DNA from 3 places in the Streptomyces sp. B1I3 genome. Region 2 is predicted to be linked to each of the others. Evidence: riboswitches for the same ligand, from Rfam matches in the RefSeq annotation. Region 2 holds a riboswitch; each other region holds the start of a gene.

Region 1 (6,042 bases), 940 kb from region 2:
ACCGCTGCCGTGCGGCGGGCGAGCCGGGTGAACTTGCGCGGGTTGCCGAGCGACTCGAGGTAGAGCAGGGCCACGTCGGTGTCCTGGTCCTCGAACCAGTACTGCAGGAAGTCGTTGCCGGAGACATCGGCCCGGTTGCCCGCGGAGATGAAGGACGACAGACCCGCACCGCGCCGGTGGAGACCGGAGAGTACGGCGATGCCGATGGCACCGGACTGGGTGAAGAGCCCGATACGCCCCGCCGAGGGCGACTCCGGGGCGAGGGAGGCGTTCAGCCGGACGGCCTCGGAGGTGTTGATGATGCCGAAGGCGTTGGGGCCGATGATCCGCATGCCGTACGAACGGGCCTGCCGGACCAGTTCGCGCTGCCGCTCCCGTCCTTCGGCGCCGCGCTCGGCGTAACCGGCGGACACCACGACGAGTCCCCGGACCCCGTGTTCACCGCAGTCGGCGACGGCCTCGGGCACCCGGTCGGCGGGGACCGCGACGATCGCGAGATCGACCCGTTCGCCGACCTCTCCTACCGAACGGTGCGCGGGCACGCCGTCGATCATGTCCTGACCGGGGGCGAAGGACCGGTTCACGGCGTACGTGCGTCCGGTGAAACCCGAGCCGAGCAGGTTGCGCAGCACCGTGCGGCCGACGCCGCCGGGTGCCCGGCCGACGCCGACGACGGCGACGGAGCCGGGAGCCAGCAGGCGCTGCACCGAGCGCGCCTCGGCCCGCTGTTCACGGCCACGCTGGACGGCGAGCGACTCGGCGGTCGGCTCCAGGTCGAGGGTGAGGTGGACGGAGCCGTCCTCGAAACTCCGCTGCTGGGTGTAGCCGGCGTCCCGGAAGACTTTGATCATCTTGTTGTTGGCGGGAAGGACCTCGGCGGCGAAGCGGCGGATGCCCCGCTCCCGGGCGACGGCCGCGATGTGTTCGAGGAGCGCGGAGGCCACGCCCCTGCCCTGGTGGGCGTCCTGGACGAGGAAGGCGACCTCGGCCTCGTCGGCGGGGGCGGAGGCGGGTCTGCCCTGGGCGTTGATCCGGTCGTAGCGGACGGTGGCGATGAACTCGCCGCCGATCGTGACGGCCAGGCCGACCCGGTCGACGTAGTCGTGATGGGTGAAGCGGTGCACGTCCTTGGCGGAGAGACGCGGATACGGGGCGAAGAAGCGGTAGTACTTCGACTCGGCGGAGACCTGTTCGTAGAAACTGACCAGCCGCTCGGCATCGTCCGTGGTGATGGGCCTGATGCGTGCCGTGCCACCGTCACGGAGCACCACGTCCGCTTCCCAGTGGTCGGGGTACGCGTGATGCGGACTCTGCTCCGGGATCGGCTCCATGGGCAAAGCCTACGGCTCGGCGCACCGGTCGCGGCGGGTTCATGGCAGGGCCACGCTGAGGGTGCCGGCCGGCGGTGGGCGGGCGGGGCCCGGGACCGGGGACAGCAGTGTGTGCCGCATGAGAGACTGGTCTAGACAACCATTGATACGTGAAGGGCAGAACCATGGCTGAGCGCCGCGTCAACGTCGGATGGGCCGAGGGCCTGCACGCCCGCCCCGCTTCCATCTTCGTCCGTGCCGCCACGGCCTCCGGCGTCCCCGTGACGATCGCCAAGGCCGACGGCAACCCGGTCAACGCCGCTTCCATGCTCGCGGTGCTCGGCCTGGGCGCCCAGGGCGGCGAGGAGATCGTGCTCGCGTCCGAGGCCGACGACGCCGAGGCCGCCCTGGACCGTCTGGCGAAGCTGGTCGCCGAGGGTCTCGAGGAGCTCCCCGAGACCGTCTGATCCGGCTGGTTCCCACCGGAACGCTACAGCGCCAGAGCCGCGGCATCCCTTTCCGGGAGCCGCGGCTTTCCTGTTCCCGAGTTCCCCCGTGCACACGCACCAGAAAGTCCGGGGCGGCCACGGAATAGCGTTTCCGGACAGCCGAAAGAAAGCTCTCCAGGAATTACCTTCTTTGTATACGGCGCCATTGTTAATGGCGGACGCCCGCGATGTTTACGGCATGTTGCGAAGTGCTCACCCGGGATCCGCCCGTCCCGCGACCCGTCCGGCCCGTGCGACGCAGCCGGTGCGCGGCGGTGGCACGCTCGGCGTGCTGGGCCGCGAGCGCCCTGGCCCGTTCCGCATCGCCGCGGGCCACGGCGTCCACGATGGCGCCGTGCTCGGCCCAGGAGTCGGCGGGGCGGACCGGCTGCTCGACCGCGTACATCCAGGCGATCTTGTGCCGGAGCTGGGTGAGGAGCGCGATCAGGGCGGGGCTGCCGGAGGCCTGCGCCAGCGTCTCGTGGAACCATCCGCCCAGTGAGCGCAGGTCCTCTCCCTCGCCCCGCCGTACCCGCTCCTGCCCGAGCCTGACCAGCCCGCGCAGCACCTTGAGGTGCGCCTCGGTACGGCGCTGCGCGGCTCGGGCGGCACCCAGCGGCTCCAGGAGCATCCGGATCTCCAGCAGGTCGGCGGCCTCCTGCTCCGTGGGCTCGGCCACACAGGCCCCCGCATGCCGGCGGGTGACCACGAACCCCTCGGACTCCAGGGTGCGCAGTGCCTCGCGCACCGGGACGCGGGAGACGCCGTAGCGCCGCGCGAGCACCTCTTCGGTCAGGCGGCTGCCGCGCTCGAAGACACCGGAGACGATGTCGTCACGGATTGCCGTGCATACCGAATGCGCGGGAATGTGCATGTCCGAACCTCCGCCTTAATCCCCGCGGAACGCGGCCGATCGACGCCTGTTCTGCGACTCTATTGCAATCCACCGCAATTTCCGACGGCGAGGTGGAATTCATGGATATCTTCTGGCCACGGAAGGCTTCCGCGCGGCTCGGACCGGCACCGCCGCCCGGGCACGCCGAAGGCCCCGGCGGATGCCGGGGCCCGGGCGGAGCGGTGTCGCGCGACACCGGACGGGGTGCCGGAGCCGGACGACCGTCAAGGGTGGTCAGACCGTCAGGGCGTCGAGGCCCTCAGAGCTGGACGCCGTGCGCGCGGAGATAGGCGACGGGGTCCATGTCCGAGCCGTACTCCGGCGTCGTCCGCGCCTCGAAGTGGAGGTGCGGCCCGGTGGAGTTGCCGGTCGAGCCGGAGAGGCCGATCTGCTCGCCCGAGGCGACGCTCTGGCCGACGGCGACGCCGATCGAGGAGAGGTGGCCGTACTGGGTGTACGTGCCGTCCGCCATCCGGAGCACGATGTTGTTGCCGTACGCACCACCCCAGCCCGCCTCGACGACCGTACCGGCGCCGACCGCGACGACGGAGGTGCCGGAAGCGGCGCGGAAGTCCACCCCTGAGTGGGTGCCGGAGGACCAGAGCGCACCACCGGACTGGTAGCCGGTGGTCACGTACGAGCCGGCGACCGGGAGGTGGAAGGCGTTGAGCCTTGCGCGCTCCGCGGCGCGGGCGGCGCGGGCCTTCGCCTCCCGGGCCTCTGCGGCGCGGGCCTCGGCCTTGCGCTTCGCCTCGGCCTTCGCCCTGGCCGCGGCCTCGGCCTTCGCCGTGACGTCGGCCTGGTGCTGCTGGGCCTCGGCCTGTGCGGCGATCTGGGCGGCGAGGGTGGTGTCGATGGCGGCGGCCTGGGTCAGCCCGCTGTTGCTGACGGAGAGGGCTTGGGAGTCCGCGGCGAGGGCCGGGGACGCCGTGGCGCCGATGACGCCGGTGGTGGCCAGGGCCGCGATGCCGACGGCCCGGGCGCCGTGGCGCGAGAGGCGGCTCGGGGCACGGTGCTTCCCGGTGGCTCGGGTGAACGCCATGGAGGGGCTGATCCTTTCCTTCCTTCTCGCCTACCGGGTTAGCTGACGGGTTCGGAGCAGGAAGGTCTCCTACGGACCCCCGCGCCTCTCGCGAGACGCGGACATCCGATTCACCCCAGGGACTGCGTGGGTCCCCGGCTCCCCAGGCTCGCGCCTGACGGGGACTCGGCGATGACTGTCCGGCGCCGCGGACGCGGCTCATGTTCGGCGGACAGCCGAGCCGACGCTAGGGCGGGCCCTTCACGTTCACCAAATGAACGGGGCCATTTGTCACACATCCCACAGGCTATAGACCCCTCTTTGCCCGTAAGTCGGACAAAAGGGAGGGCCCGGCGAGAGGTTGCTCACCGGGCCCTCGTCCTTCCGCCGCAGCGGCTGCCGTGTCAGCCGCTGACGACCGACACCTCACCGATGCCCAGCGCCCTGACGGGCTCCGAGATCTGCGCGGCGTCCCCGACGAGGACGGTGACCAGACGGTCCACCGGGAACGCGTTGACCACCGCGGCGGTCGCCTCGACCGTGCCGGTCTCGGCCAGGCGCGCGTACAGCCGGGCCTGGTAGTCGTCCGGCAGATGCTGCTCCACCTGGTCGGCCAGGGTGCCCGCGACGGAGGCCGCCGTCTCGTACTTCAGCGGGGCGACCCCCACGAGGTTCTGCACCGCGGTCTCGCGCTCGGCGTCGGTGAGCCCCTCGGCCGCCAGGGTCCGCAGGACCGTCCACAGGTCCTCCAGCGCGGGGCCGGTGGACTCCGTGTCCACGGAACCGCTGATGGCGAGCATCGCGGCCCCGGTCGCCCCGGAGGAGGAGCCGGGCGCCGTCGAGCGCAGCACCTGCCCGAAGGCCCGGACCCCGTAGGTGTAGCCCTTCTCCTCGCGCAGCACGCGGTCCAGCCGCGAGGTGAGGGTGCCGCCCAGGCAGTACGTGCCGAGGACCTGGGCCGGCCACACGCTGTCGTGCCGGTCGGCGCCGATCCGGCCGATCAGCAGTTGCGTCTGCACGGCGCCGGGCCGGTCCACGATGACGACGCGGCCGGTGTCGTCCGCCGTGATCGGCGGCACCGGGCGGGCCTGGCCGGCGTTGCCGGACCAGTCGCCGATCGTGTCGGCCAGGAGGGCGTCCAGGTCCACGCCGGTGAGGTCACCGACGACGACGGCCGTCGCCGTGGACGGCCGGACGTGGGCGTCGTAGAAGGCGCGTACGGCGGCGGCGTCGATCCGGCGCACCGTCTCCTCGGTGCCCTGGCGCGGACGCGACATCCGCGCCGTGGCGGGGAAGAGCTCCTTGGAGAGCTGCTTGGCGGCGCGCCGGGCCGGATTGGCCTGCTCGTGCGGGATCTCGTCCAGCCGGTTGCCCACCAGGCGCTCGATCTCGCTCTCGGTGAAGGCCGGTGCGCGCAGCGCTTCGGCGACCAGCCCCAGCGCCTTGGCCAGCCGGGAGACCGGCACCTCCAGAGAGACACGGATGCCGGGGTGGTCGGCGTGCGCGTCGAGTGTGGCGCCGCAGCGCTCCAGCTCGGCGGCGAACTCCTCCGCGGAACGCTTGTCCGTGCCCTCGGACAGGGCTCGCGCCATGATCGTGGCGACGCCGTCCAGGCCCTCGGGCTCGGCGTCCAGCGGCGCGTCCAGGAAGATCTCCACGGCGACGACCTGCTGGCCGGGGCGGTGGCAGCGCAGCACCGTCAGCCCGTTGGGCAGGGCGCCGCGCTCGGGCGCGGGGAAGGCCCAGGGCCTGGCCTCGCCGGCGGTCGGCTGCGGGTGGTACTCCATCGCTACTCCAGTCACGGCGGCGTCGGTCACTTGTCGGCCCCTTCGTGCGCGTCGGCGGCGTCCGTCGAGGCTGCCTCTGCCGTCTCGTCGGCCTCGTCGGCCGGTTCGACCGGCTCATAGACCAGGACCGCCCGGTTGTCGGGCCGCAGGTGGGCCCGGGCGGCGTCCCGGACCTCCTCCGCGCTCACGTCGAGCACGCGCCCCACCGCGGTCAGGGCGAGCTGCGGGTCACCGAACAGAACGGCGTAGCGGCACAGTTCGTCGGCGCGGCCCGCGACCGTCCCGAGCCGGTCGAGCCATTCGCGCTCCAACTGCGCCTGGGCCCGCTCCATCTCCTCGGGAGTGGGACCCTCCTCGGCGAACCGGGCGAGCTCCTCGTCGACGGCCGTCTCGATCTGCGGGACCTCGACGCCGCCGGACGTCTTGACGTCCAGCCAGCCCAGCGAGGGCGCACCGGCCAGTCTGAGCAGCCCGAATCCCGCGGCCACCGCCGTACGGTCGCGGCGCACCAGGCGGTTGTGCAGGCGGGACGACTCGCCGC
Region 2 (6,042 bases):
TCTACCGGGGCCCGCTGGCCTCGTGCGACTACGACTGCCCTTACTGCCCGTTCGCCAAACGGCGCGACAGCACGGAGCAGCTCCGCGCCGATCGCGCGGCTCTCGAGCGGTTCACGGCGTGGGCCGCCACACAGACCGGTGACCGGTTGTCGGTGCTGTTCACCCCGTGGGGCGAGGGGCTGGTCCGCTCCTGGTACCGCAGGGCGATCGTCGAGCTGTCGCACCTCCCGCACGTGGGCCGGATCGCCATCCAGACCAACCTCGGCGGCCGCACGAACTGGCTGGCCGACGCCGACCGGGACAAGGTCGCCCTCTGGTGTACGTACCACCCGGGCCAGACCCCGTACGAACGGTTCCTCGGCGCGTGCAGGGAGCTGACGGATCTCGGGGTGCGTCACAGCGTCGGCGTCGTCGGCCTCGACGGCCATCTGGACGAGGCCCGGCGGCTGCGCGCGGCGCTGCCCTCCGAGGTCTACCTCTGGGTCAACGCCGCGGAGGGCCACACCTACACGGACGAGGAGGCGGGCCGCTGGACGGCCCTCGACCCGCTGTTCCCCTACAGCAGGTTTCCGCACGCATCGGCCGGACTGCCCTGCCGGACGGGCGAGTCGGTCGTCTCCGTGGACGGCGACGGCACGGTGCGCCGCTGCCACTTCGTCCGTGCCGAACTGGGCAACCTTTACGACGGCAGCTACCGTCGCGCCCTCGGCCCGCGGGGGCTGCCCGCTCGAGGTGTGCGACTGCCACATCGGCTATGTCCACCTGGAGACGCTGCCGTTGTACGACGTCTTCGCGGGCGGCGTGCTGGAGCGGATACCGGCCGGGCTGTCACGGGCACCCGTCCGTCCGTCCCGGACACCGGCCGGTCCGACGCGGACAGCCGTTCCGGACGGGCTCGTCCCGCCGGTCCCGCCCCGGCACGTCCTCCCCGTCATCACTCCGTAGGCAGGCCTCACCCGGCGCGGAACGCTCGAAGCGCCCAGGACACTCAGAGCGGCAGCAGGTCGGGGCGCTTGGCCTCGACGTGGTCCCCGGACGACTCGCCGCGAAGGCGCCGTCCGATCCACGGGACGAGGTACTCACGCGCCCAGTGGATGTCGTCACGACGCACCTCGAACGTCCCGCGCTGCGCCTGTGGCGGCCACACCTGGTCCGGATCGGCCGGCACTTCGATACCCAGGACCTGGGCGGCACGCAGCGCGACCCGGGTGTGCCCCTCGGCCGAGAGGTGCAACCGGTCGTCGTCCCAGGCGCGCCTGTCCTGGACGGACCGCAGCGACCACAGGTCGAGGACCGGGCAGTCGTAGCGGTCGGCGATGGACCGGACGTGGGCGGTGTACGTGGCGATCTTGCCGCGCAGGTGGCGGAGCACCGGGATACCGCGTGTGTCGAAACCGGTGGTGACCATGACCGTGCCGACCACCTGCGTCAGGTCCGCGACCGCGCGCTCGAAGCGTTCGGCCACGTCGTCGGGGTCGGAGCCCGGCCGGAGGATGTCGTTGCCACCCGCGCAGAAGCTGACCAGGTCGGGGGCCAGCTCCTTGGCGCGGGGCACCTGTTCCTCGACTATCTGGTCGAGGAGGCGTCCGCGTACGGCGAGATTGGCGTACCGGAAGTGCCCGTGCGGGTCGTCCACCGGCTCGGCCGCTGCATCAGGAATTGGGAGCTGGTCCGCGAGGAGGACCGCGAGCCGGTCCGCCCAGCCGACCAGTCTCCCGTCGGGGCCGGGGTCTCCGACGCCCTCGGTGAAGCTGTCACCAATCGCTGCGTACGACCCGATGATGCCTCGTAGTTTGTTTCTCGAATCGTCTGCCACAAGGGCACATCCTGCACCTTCGAATGTGACCTACGCGACCGTAATACGGGGTTGACGGGTGGTGAGATAAACCACCCGGTCAGGTTTTGGTAAAGCCGGAATAAGGAGAGGGGCGGTGCACCGCCGCGCACCGCCCCTCTCCCGGGCACTCTGCTGAAGCCGAACCGGACCGCCCTGTCCCGCGGCTGCGTCAGACGGAGACGCCGTGCGAGCGCAGGTAGGCGATCGGGTCGACGTCCGAGCCGTAGCTCGGGCCGGTGCGGACCTCGAAGTGGAGGTGCGGGCCAGTGGAGTTGCCGGTGGAGCCGGACAGGCCGATCTCCTGGCCGCCGGTGACGGTCTGGCCGGCCGAGACCTCGAGCGAGGACAGGTGGGCGTACTGGGAGTACATGCCGTCGCTGTGCTGGATGACGATCTCGTTGCCGTACGCGCCGCTCCATCCGGCGGAGACGACGGTGCCCGGGCCGATGGACCGGACGCTCGTACCGGAGGCCGCCTGGAAGTCGGAGCCGGTGTGGTAGCCGCTGGACCAGCTGGAACCGGCGGCGCGGTACTGGGTGGTGACGTTGGCGTCGGCCACCGGGGTGGTGTAGCCGGAGCTGTTGCTCTCGGACGTACCGGCGGACGCGGCGGTGTCGGTCACCTCGGTGGTCTTCTCGGCCGGAGCTGCGGCCTTGGGGGCGGCGGCCTTCGGGGCGGCGGCCTCGGCCTTCGAGGGGGTGGCCTTCGAGGGCGCGGCCTTCGTGGCGGGGGCGGACGCCTTGGCGCCGAGGGTCAGCTTCATACCCGGGAAGATCAGGCTCGGGTTGTCACCGACGACCTCGCGGTTGTCCTTGTACAGCTTCTGCCAGCCGCCCTTGACCTTCTGGTCTGCGGCGATCTTCGACAGGTAGTCGCCGGAGACCACGGAGTAGGTCGTGGGGGCGCTCTGCTTCTTCGCCACCGACGCGGCCGGTGCGGCCTGCGTCGCGGCGGCGGCCGGCTTGGCGGCCGGGGCGGCCTGCTCCGCCGCGTGGGCGCCGGTGGCGCCGATCAGCGGAAGGGCGAGGACGGCGCCGCCGGTCCCCGCGGCGAGAACGCCACGGGAGATCGGTCCGGTCTTCGTACGGCGGTGCTTACCCTTTGCGGGCATGGTGCGTTCCTCTCCGGCGCCTGCGAGGTGAGCTGTCGGGTTCGGACTGGAGATGCCCGGCCGCGGCGGACGCGACTTGACCCCGAGCCGTCCGGATCTTCCGGTCGGCGGCTTACCTGGTTCCCCCGCTCCTGCCACACGTGGGTGGGTGCGGATTCCGGGCGGCGGCAGGATTAGGCGTTCCGTCCGGATTGACGGTGACCGTAAGCGAGTCGGGACGCGGGGAACAAGCCACCGGGCGCGGACCGGAATGGGCGCTTCATTTCCGGTCCCGAATTCCGGTCACACTGCGTGGATTACGGATCTTGGCTTTCCGCGCGACGCCGGGAATACCCATCGGCGCTTCCGCCACACACCGTCACGGATATGATCCCGCTCACCTGTGGCCACCCATCTCCCCCATAAGACCGGCATGTTCGGCTAAATGCACCAATACGGACACCTCGACCCGCACTCCGGACAGGCCGGGGTGCGACGACGCCGGTCGGCCGCGGGCACGACAAGTGCTCGGTGCACCCATGTCGTATCGTCGCGAGCGTGCCCTTCGCCGGCGAGCGGCGCCGGCGCCAGACACTCCAGGAGTCCTTGTGACGCAGCTGCCAGAGGTTCCGTCGACGACCATCGACATCGAGCTCACCGGTGTCCGTAACTTCCGCGACGTGGGAGGGCTCCCGACCGTCGACGGCCGCAGGGTGCGCCAGGGGCGCCTCTACCGCAGCGGCCACCTGGCACACGCCACCGAGTCGGACGCCGCCTTCCTCGCCGGTCTCGGGCTGCACACCGTCTTCGACTTCCGCAACGCCGCCGACCACAAGCTGGACGGCCATGACGTGGAGCTGCCAGGCATCCGGAATGTCAGCATTCCGCTCTCCGACCCGGCCGACGGAGCCGAGTTCTGGCGCCTGGTGAGGGACGGCAACATCGAGCAGCTTCGCTCGATCCTCGCCGACGGCAAGGGGACGGAACGGATGATCGCCTCCTACCGGGCCATCATCACGGACCGCACGGCGGAGCACAGCCGCGTGCTGCACGCGCTGGCCGAGGACAGCGTCCCGGCGCTCATGCACTGCGCCGCGGGCAAGGACCGGGCCGGACTCTCGATCGCGGTCTCGCTGCTGGCCGTCGGCGTCGAGAAGGAAGCCATCGAGGCCGACTACCTCAAGTCCAACGACGCGCACCGCCGCTACAGGATCAGGCGGAGCGACACGTCGTCGGCGGGGATGTCGGACGAGGTGATGGAGCTCCTGAACCCGCTCTTCGGCGCGCGCCCTGAATACCTCGCCGCCGCCTTCGCCACCATCGAGGAGACCTGGGGCAGCACGGACCGCTACCTCCTGGACGGCCTGAAGCTCTCCCCGGAGACGCGGGAGAAGCTGCGCGAGCGTCTCGTCGAGGACGCGTAGCGTCCACGTCCGACCCCGCCCGCCGTCAGCCCTTTCCCGCCACGGTGAACAGCAGGAAGAGGAAGGCCGCGACGACGTGCCCGGCCACCAGGTAGGCGAAGAGCCGGATGATGACACCCCGGGGCATCTTGCGCTCCTGGGTGTCCTGGCCCTTCGGCCGGCGTGGGGTGAGCGGGTCGTAGTCCTCTGAATCAGACATGACAGTCCTTCCTCTCGGCCGCCTGGCCGGGAGAGCGAGTGGGCGGTGCCCGGCAGGGGTCAGAAGCGATGGGTTCCGCTGCCCAGGCACAGCTCCGCGGCGGGGCTCTGCAGCAGCGTGTGGACGAAGAGCAACTGGACGCCCGCACGGTCGAGCGCGGCGATCCGGTGCGGAGTGAGCGAGTCGAAGTGCGCGCTGTCGCCGGGGTCGAGGTCGTGCACGGTCTCCCCGAGCACGACCCTCAGCCTGCCGTCGAGGACGTACAGCCACTCCTCGCCCGGGTGGACGCGGACGAGGTCGCCCTGGGCGCCGTACGGGACGCGGACCCGCAGTGCCTGCATGGCGCGACCCGAACCGCCCGCCTGCCGGTACAGCCAGCCGTCGGCCTCGGCGCCCGCGCCCCCGAGTGGACCGCCCCGGACGATCGCGTCACGTTCGGGCGGCATCTCGCCGAGGAGCTCGGAGACCGTCGTACCGTAGATTCTGGCGAGGCCGAGCAGCATGGGCAGCGAAGGCTGCCGGTTGCCGGTCTCCAGGCGGGAGAGGTGGGCCGGGGAGAGCCCGGCACGCCGGGCGGCGCCCTCCAGGGTGAGACCCCGGTTGCGGCGCAGGTCGCGCAGGCGTGGCGCGATGCCGGGCAGTTCGTCGGCCACTCCTGTGTCAGCAGGATTCATGCCTCCATTGGGCCAGCACCTTTCCTCTGAGGCAAATTTCTTGCCTGCGAGGCAAAGCGCGGGAGCGGTGTGGCGTCCAAGGGGCGCGGGGTCCGGCGAAGATCCGTGGGAAGCGGTCCTCAGCGGTTGCCGACGGCCTGTTTCACCAGTGTCCTGCCGAAGTCCCACATCAGTCCGCCGCCGTTGTGCGCGTCGTCCATCACGGCCGTGAAGGCGGTCACGAAGCGGTCCACCTCGGGCTCCCCGATGACCAGCGGAGGGATCAGTTTGATCACCTCCAGATGATCGCCGGAGACCTGCGTGAGGATGCGGTGCTTCTGCAGCAGCGGCACGACGACCATCTGCGCGAAGAGCCCCTTCCGTGCCGCTTGCAGCATCGCCCACCGGCTGCGGAGTTTCAGCGAGGACGGCCGTCCGAACTCGATGCCGATCATCAGCCCGCGCCCCCGCACCTCGTGCAGCAGCTCGTAGCGGCCGACGAGCTCGGCGAGCCGCTCCCGCAGCAGGTCGCCGGTGCGGCGGGCGTTCGCGACGGTTCCCTCGTCGTCCATCACCGACAGCACCGCGAGCCCGGCCGCCATGGCCTGGGCGTTGGCCCCGAAGCTCGCGGAGTGGACGAGGACCCGGTCCATGGAGGAGTAGACGCGCTTGAAGATCCAGTCCTTGCCGAGGGTCGCCCCGACCGGCACGTATCCGCCGGAGAGCGCCTTGGCGACACAGAGCAGATCGGGCTCCACCCCCTCCTCGTGCTGGTACGCGTAGAAGTCGCCGGTCCTGCCGAGGCCCGTCTGGACCTCGTCCGCGATGAGCACCGCCTT
Region 3 (6,042 bases), 5.7 Mb from region 2:
CCGCGGGCGGCCGGGCGGTCGAAGTCGAGGCCGGGGTTGGCCTCGGCGAAGTGGTAGTGCGAGCCGACCTGGACGGGTCGGTCCGCGGCGTTGAGGACGGTGAGGCGGGTGACGGGACGTCCCTCGTTGAGGGGCACCGGGTCGTTCGCGTACAGGATCTCTCCGGGAATCATGGGCGTCCCCCCGTCAGACGATCGGTTCGTGGACGGTGACGAGCTTGGTGCCGTCCGGGAAGGTGGCCTCGACCTGGACGTCGTGGATCATCTCCGGGATGCCGTCCATGACGTCGTCCCGGGTGAGCACCTTCCTGCCGGAGGCCATCAGTTCGGCGACCGTCCGGCCGTCACGGGCGCCTTCCAGGAGGTGCGAGGTGATCAGAGCGATCGCCTCGGGGTGATTCAGCCGCAGCCCGCGGGCCCTGCGCTTTTCGGCGACGTCGGCCGCCACGTGGATGAGCAGGCGTTCCTGTTCGTGCGGAGTCAGTTGCACGCTTCCACCTCTTCGTCTTCCGCCCGGTACCGGCCCCGGGCGCAGCGGGACCCTATCCGCCTTTCAACACTCTGTTGAACGATGAAGGGGATTCCGCGGCCAGGTATTGCACGTTAGGGCGCAAGTTTTTCCGGCGCGTTAACTGATCTTTTGCTCTTCCATGGACTTCGGACCGCGCAGGCCGCTCTCCGGTGGGCCTGGGGCCCGGTCCGCCGCACAACGCCTTCCGCACCCCGGAGCCGGGTCCGCGCGGTCACGGTCCGGACGGCGACGCACGGCGCCGACGCCGTCGTCCGTGACACCCGGCCGGCCGGTGGGCGGCCACGGGCCTGTCCGGCCCGCACGCGTGTCCGCGCCGTCGCCGGTGCTCCGCCCGACCGGTCATCGGATGAGGTCCGGGCCCTCACCCGCGAGGCGAGCCGGCGCGGAGGCGGCCCGCACCTCGACCCGAGGACGGCGTCGTATACGGCGGCGGTGCGTACGCCGGTCAGGGCACCCGGCGGCCCACCGCGCCGTACACGGCCTCCTGGTGCCCGTACCGCTGACGGGACGCGAGCTTGTTCCGGTCCGTGGCCGCGCCGCGGAGCACCGCGAGCACGGCCGGGCCACGGCGACCGCGCTCGCGGGCGCTCCGCGGCGGTCCCGAAGCGGCGGCGTTCGCCAGGATCGGAGGGCACGGGGTCGATCGAGGACACGGAACGGATCAGCTGCTCGATCGGCCGCGGCCTCCTTCCGCCTCGGACAGTCGGGTGCCGGCGCCCGGCACACCCGGACGTCGACATGCCCTGCCCGGCGCCCGGGTAGTCATGCAGTGACCCGCTCTGACGAGCCGGTGCAGGGACAGCCCTCCGGCCTCGGGATCGAGGCGCGCGAGTTGGTGCGTGGGCGCGAGATGCTCACCGTGATGCCGACCCGTCGCACGGGACGTTCCGCGCGGGACAGTCAGTGCCGCCATCGAGCGTGACACCATCCTCGACGCCCCGGCCACCAGGGCGTTCGGCCTGGTGGACCACGTCATGGAGAACCGCCGTCCGTCCCAGCCGCCGCACCCCACGAGGTGACCCGCGATGCTCACCCCTCAGTTCCCGCCACTTCCCGCACTGACCCGCGCCGAGGGCGAATTCATCGACCGTTACCTCGAAGCACTCGACCAGATCGGCCGGATCAATCCGGCCCGCGGCAGCGATACGTACAGTGCGCTCCGGGCGGCACAGGCGCTGGCCTCCGGGGCCGTCGCCCTGCGCGACGCGCTGGCTCTGATGCATGAGCGGGGCGAGACGCAGATCCACGCGGAGACACTGGCCCGCGCGCTGCGCCTGCTGGACGGAGAGCGGCGCGCCGGGCGGGTCACCATGCCTCCGGCTGCCACGAGTTGAGCGCCCCCTCCCCCGACTGCCGGGCTCTTTAGCCCTTTCGGCCCCATTGCCCCGACACGCCCGGCGAGGCGAGCAATCTTTCTCCCTCGTTCGGCTCAGACGAACCCCCTCACGAGGGACAGTTCAACTTGCGCAACGCGCGCGGACACCAAGCGGAACAAGCCGTTCCGCTGCTGGTACGCGGCTGGTCCGGCAACGGTGCCGGGGCTCGGTCATCGGCCCGTCCACCCGAACAGTTCAGTCGTGACGACTCTCACATAACGCCCTTTCAGCTCGGAAATCCGGCACCGGGTGAGTAAAGATCCGTGGGACGACAAGCCCCCGCCACCGCGGCGGGGCGGTCCGGGCGGACGCCGAGTCCTGCCGCCGTCCGGATGCCTGGTCGACAGAAGTGGATCGGCAGGAGTGGAGGACCCGAGCACAACGGGCCGCCCGGACATCCGTTCCGGACGGCTCTCGGGGTGAAGCCGCCATGTGCGGCCGGGCAACTTCGCCAGCCCGAACCCGACAGGTCATCCTTCACAGGCGGCTGACGAAGGGTTGCGCATGACTGCGCAGGTTCATGTCCCGTCTCTGTTCGCCCGGGTCGGTACGGCCTCGGTTCTCACGCTCGCCGTCGGCACCACCATGCTGGCGCCCGGCATCGTCGACGATGCCGAGGCCGCGACCAACTCGACGAAGGCGCTGAGGATCGCCGCGTCGAAGAAGGGCGCGCCCTACCGGTGGGGCGCCGCAGGGCCCCACCGGTTCGACTGCTCGGGCCTCACGCTCTACTCCTTCCGCAAGGTGGGGAAGAAACTCCCCCGTACGGCGCAGCAGCAGTACAACTCCACACGCCATGTCTCCAGGTCGAAGCGGCAACGTGGCGACCTGGTCTTCTTCCATTCCGGGCGCAGCGTCTACCACGTCGGCATCTACGCCGGCGGAGGCAAGATCTGGCACTCGCCGAAGACCGGGGCCGTGGTCAGGCTGGAGAAGATCTGGTCGAACACCGTCTGGTACGGGAGGGTCCGCTGACGCGCGCCCGTGGGAGGGTCCGCCGAGGCACGCCGGCGGTACGGCCGCTGACGCGCGCCGACGTCTACGGGCCGCCCGGCCGCACCGGACCGCACCGCGCCCGAGTCAGTGCAGCAGGGGCGCGGTGACCAGTGCGAGTCCCAGCGCGGTGAGCGCCGCACCACTGCCGCCCTCGATCGCACGGGCGGTACGCGGCCGGCGCAGCCACCGGCCGAGGCGGTCCACCAGCAGGGCCACGGCCGGGAACCAGACGAGCGCCAGCAGCACGACCACGGCGGCGAGCAGCAGGGTTCTGGGCAGGGGCGGCTGCCCGTCGGGGACGAACTGGGGCAGCAGGCTGAGGAAGAGCACGGGCGCCTTGGGGTTCAGGACGTTGGTCAGGAAGCCCTGGCGGAGCGGCCTTGCCACCCCGGTGGGCGCACCGGCTCCGGTGTCCTCGTGGCCCGTGGTCCCGGCGGCGCCCCGCCGTCGTACCGCGTGGAGGGCGGTGAGTCCCAGGTAGAGCACGTAGGCGCCGCCCAGCAGCTGGACCGTGCGGAAGAGGGCGGGCATCGTCACGAGCACGGCGGCGAGTCCCGCCACGGCGAGCGCGGTGTGCACCAGGAGTCCTCCCGCGACTCCTGCCGCGGCGGCCACCCCGGAGCGCCGTGACGCCAGCGCGTTGCGAACGACCACGGTGAAGTCGGCGCCGGGCAGTGCGACCATTCCCGCGGCCACCGCCACGAAAGCGAGCAGTTGTGCGTCCATGGGTACACCCTGACCCGGGCACCCCTTTAGCGTGTACTTGCAATCTTCTGGGTCTGCCAAAAGGAACGCTTAATGTTCGATCCGACGCGGCTGGCGGCGCTGGTGGCGGTGGCCGAAGCGGGCTCGATCACACGGGCGGCCGGGCGGCTGGGCTACACCGCTCCCGCGCTCTCCCAGCAGCTGGCGAAACTGGAGCGGGAGGCCGGCGCCGCGCTGCTGGTGCGCCACCATCGCGGGGCGCGTCTGACGGCCGCCGGTGAGCTGCTGGCCGGGCGGGCCCGACGGGTCCTGGACGAGATGGACCAGGCACGGCGCGAGCTGTCCCGGCTGGCGGGCCTGTCGGGAGGGCGGCTGCGGGTCGGCACCTTCACCACGGCCGGGATCCACCTGCTGCCGCCGGTGCTCAGTGCCTTCCGCCGCGCCCACCCGGACGTGGAGCTGACCGTCACGGACTACGAGCCACCCGGTGGGGTCGCAGCCGTGGCGGCGGGCGATGTCGATCTGGCGCTGACGCACGCGTACGAACCCGCGGTCGCCGATCCGCTGCCCGCCGGGGTGTCCGTCGAGCCGCTCCTCGTGGAGGAACTCGTGCTCATCACGGCAGCAGGCCAGATGCTGTCCGAGGGCAGCGGGCCGCTGCCCGTGTCCGAACTCGCGGGCCGCCCCCTGATCAGCAGCGCGCCCCTCCATCCTCCGCGGCGCGGGGTGGAGCGGGCGCTTGCCGAGGCGGGGGCCGCCCCGGCCGTGGTGTGCGAGTCCCCCGGTTACGCACTGGTGTGCGCGCTGGTCAGCGCGGGTCTCGGCGTGGCGGTGGTGCCGGAGATGGTCGCGGCGATGTCCCCGGCGCCGGTCGCGGTACGGCGACTGGAGCCCCCGGAGTTCCGGAGGACGATCTCCGTCGCCCACCGGGGAGATCGCAACACCGCCGCGGCGGCCACGCTGCGGGCCCTGCTGCGCAGCGGCTTCGGCCGGGCCGCCGCGCAGTGAGACCCGGCCGGCCCGGTGTGTACGGCCGTGTCTCGCCGGGTGACGTCAGGGCTGCGCGGGCACGGCCCAGGGCAGCGTGACCGACACGGTCTTGCCCCCGTCCTGGGTGGGGCTGACGCCGATCCGGCCGCCGCACTCCTTGGCCAGGCAGCGGATGATCACCATGCCGCGGCCGTTGTCCTGCTGGACCGCGGCGGGCAGTCGCCGGGGCCAGCGGGGGTGGCTGTCCGTGACTCCCAGGTAGAGCTCGACGTCCCGGTCGAGACGGAGGTCCACCGTGAAGGTGGGTGACTGTCCGAACGTGTGCTGGACGGCGTTGGTGGCCAGTTCGGAGACGACCAGCCGGATGGCGTCGGCGATCTCGGTGTCGTCCGGCAGGCCCCATTCGGTGAGGACGCGGGCCACGTATCTCCGGGCCGCGGAGACCGACACCGGATCGCTCGGCAGAGTGACGGTAGCTTCCTGCTGGTCTGCCATGGCGAGGCCGTCCCTTTCCGCCCGGACCGACGCACGATCGGCCTGGATTGCGCTTCGCGCCAGAGTGCCATCGATGCCGTCGCCTGTAACGGCGATCCACCAAGATATGCATATATCTGTCGCCCAATCCGGTGAACTCCGCCCCGCGAGCCGGATACGGGCGCCACACTGGCCCCTTTCACACCGGGCGACCTGCAGGAAGGGGCTTCTCGCACGGTGGGAGGAGACCGGCGCAGCACGGCCCCGCGGCACGCCGCCGCGAACTCAGGGCGCGAGACGTCAGTGGCCCCGGGTCTCCTTCGGACCGCCGGCCGCACCGCCGGCTACGCGCGAGCGGTGATGAACGCCTGCATGAAGGCCGCCCCGCTCGGCGGCGACCGTCCGGCCGGACGGCACTCGACGGACATGGGCCTGACGCCACTGCGCTCCCCGCGGCGGCCCGGGCTTCCTTCCTCGACGAGCCCGGCGCCCGCGGGGGTCAGCTGGACCGGGAGGGCGCCGCACCCACCACCGTGGCCACGGCGGTCTCGATCTGCTCGCGCGTCAGGTCCGCACGCGCGGTCAGCCGCAGCCTGGAGACCCCGTCCGGCACCGACGGGGGGCGGAAGCACCCGACCGCCAGCCCGGCCGTGCGGCAGTCCGCCGCCCAGCGCACCGCCATGCCGGCGGACGGAGCGCGGACGGACACGACGGCGGCATCGGGGCGCACGGCGGTCAGGCCGGCCGCGGTCAGCCGTTCGTACAGTTCGAGGGCGACGGCACGCGCCCTGCCCGCCCGCTCCGGTTCGCGCCCCAGGTGCCGCAGGGCACCCAGGGCCGCACCGACGGCCGCGGGCGCGAGGCCGGTGTCGAAGATGAACGTACGGGCCGTGTTGACCAGGTGGTCGATGACCCGGGCCGGGCCGAGGACCGCGCCGCCCTGGCTGCCGAGGGACTTGGAGAGGGTGAG

The links. Region 2 has a riboswitch for cyclic di-AMP ahead of QFZ58_RS05730 (LysM peptidoglycan-binding domain-containing M23 family metallopeptidase). Riboswitches for the same ligand answer to the same signal wherever they lie in the genome.
Region 1: another riboswitch for cyclic di-AMP. It lies ahead of QFZ58_RS09785 (M23 family metallopeptidase); the one in region 2 lies ahead of QFZ58_RS05730 (LysM peptidoglycan-binding domain-containing M23 family metallopeptidase).
Region 3: another riboswitch for cyclic di-AMP. It lies ahead of QFZ58_RS31235 (C40 family peptidase); the one in region 2 lies ahead of QFZ58_RS05730 (LysM peptidoglycan-binding domain-containing M23 family metallopeptidase).

What each region holds. Positions count from the first base shown of each region.
Region 1 covers NZ_JAUSYD010000001.1:2,145,986-2,152,027, forward strand. The annotation lists gene QFZ58_RS09770 (bifunctional GNAT family N-acetyltransferase/acetate--CoA ligase family protein) at 1-1,331, opposite strand, end outside; gene QFZ58_RS09775 (HPr family phosphocarrier protein) at 1,496-1,777, shown strand; gene QFZ58_RS09780 (GntR family transcriptional regulator) at 1,968-2,672, opposite strand; gene QFZ58_RS09785 (M23 family metallopeptidase) at 2,953-3,735, opposite strand; cyclic di-AMP (ydaO/yuaA leader) riboswitch at 3,749-3,916, opposite strand; gene QFZ58_RS09790 (pitrilysin family protein) at 4,119-5,501, opposite strand; gene QFZ58_RS09795 (pitrilysin family protein) at 5,528-6,042, opposite strand, start outside.
Region 2 covers NZ_JAUSYD010000001.1:1,201,286-1,207,327, forward strand. The annotation lists partial or broken gene QFZ58_RS05720 (STM4011 family radical SAM protein) at 1-945, shown strand, start outside; gene QFZ58_RS05725 (SGNH/GDSL hydrolase family protein) at 989-1,816, opposite strand; gene QFZ58_RS05730 (LysM peptidoglycan-binding domain-containing M23 family metallopeptidase) at 2,007-2,948, opposite strand; cyclic di-AMP (ydaO/yuaA leader) riboswitch at 2,953-3,105, opposite strand; gene QFZ58_RS05735 (tyrosine-protein phosphatase) at 3,536-4,351, shown strand; gene QFZ58_RS05740 (DUF6126 family protein) at 4,377-4,550, opposite strand; gene QFZ58_RS05745 (helix-turn-helix domain-containing protein) at 4,610-5,224, opposite strand; gene QFZ58_RS05750 (aspartate aminotransferase family protein) at 5,344-6,042, opposite strand, start outside.
Region 3 covers NZ_JAUSYD010000001.1:6,858,690-6,864,731, reverse strand. The annotation lists gene QFZ58_RS31255 (urease subunit beta) at 1-173, opposite strand, end outside; gene QFZ58_RS31250 (urease subunit gamma) at 187-489, opposite strand; partial or broken gene QFZ58_RS31245 (ATP-dependent Clp protease proteolytic subunit) at 1,245-1,550, shown strand; gene QFZ58_RS31240 (hypothetical protein) at 1,557-1,865, shown strand; cyclic di-AMP (ydaO/yuaA leader) riboswitch at 2,231-2,408, shown strand; gene QFZ58_RS31235 (C40 family peptidase) at 2,412-2,882, shown strand; gene QFZ58_RS31230 (LysE family translocator) at 2,988-3,629, opposite strand; gene QFZ58_RS31225 (LysR family transcriptional regulator) at 3,702-4,616, shown strand; gene QFZ58_RS31220 (ATP-binding protein) at 4,662-5,093, opposite strand; gene QFZ58_RS31215 (8-amino-7-oxononanoate synthase) at 5,572-6,042, opposite strand, start outside.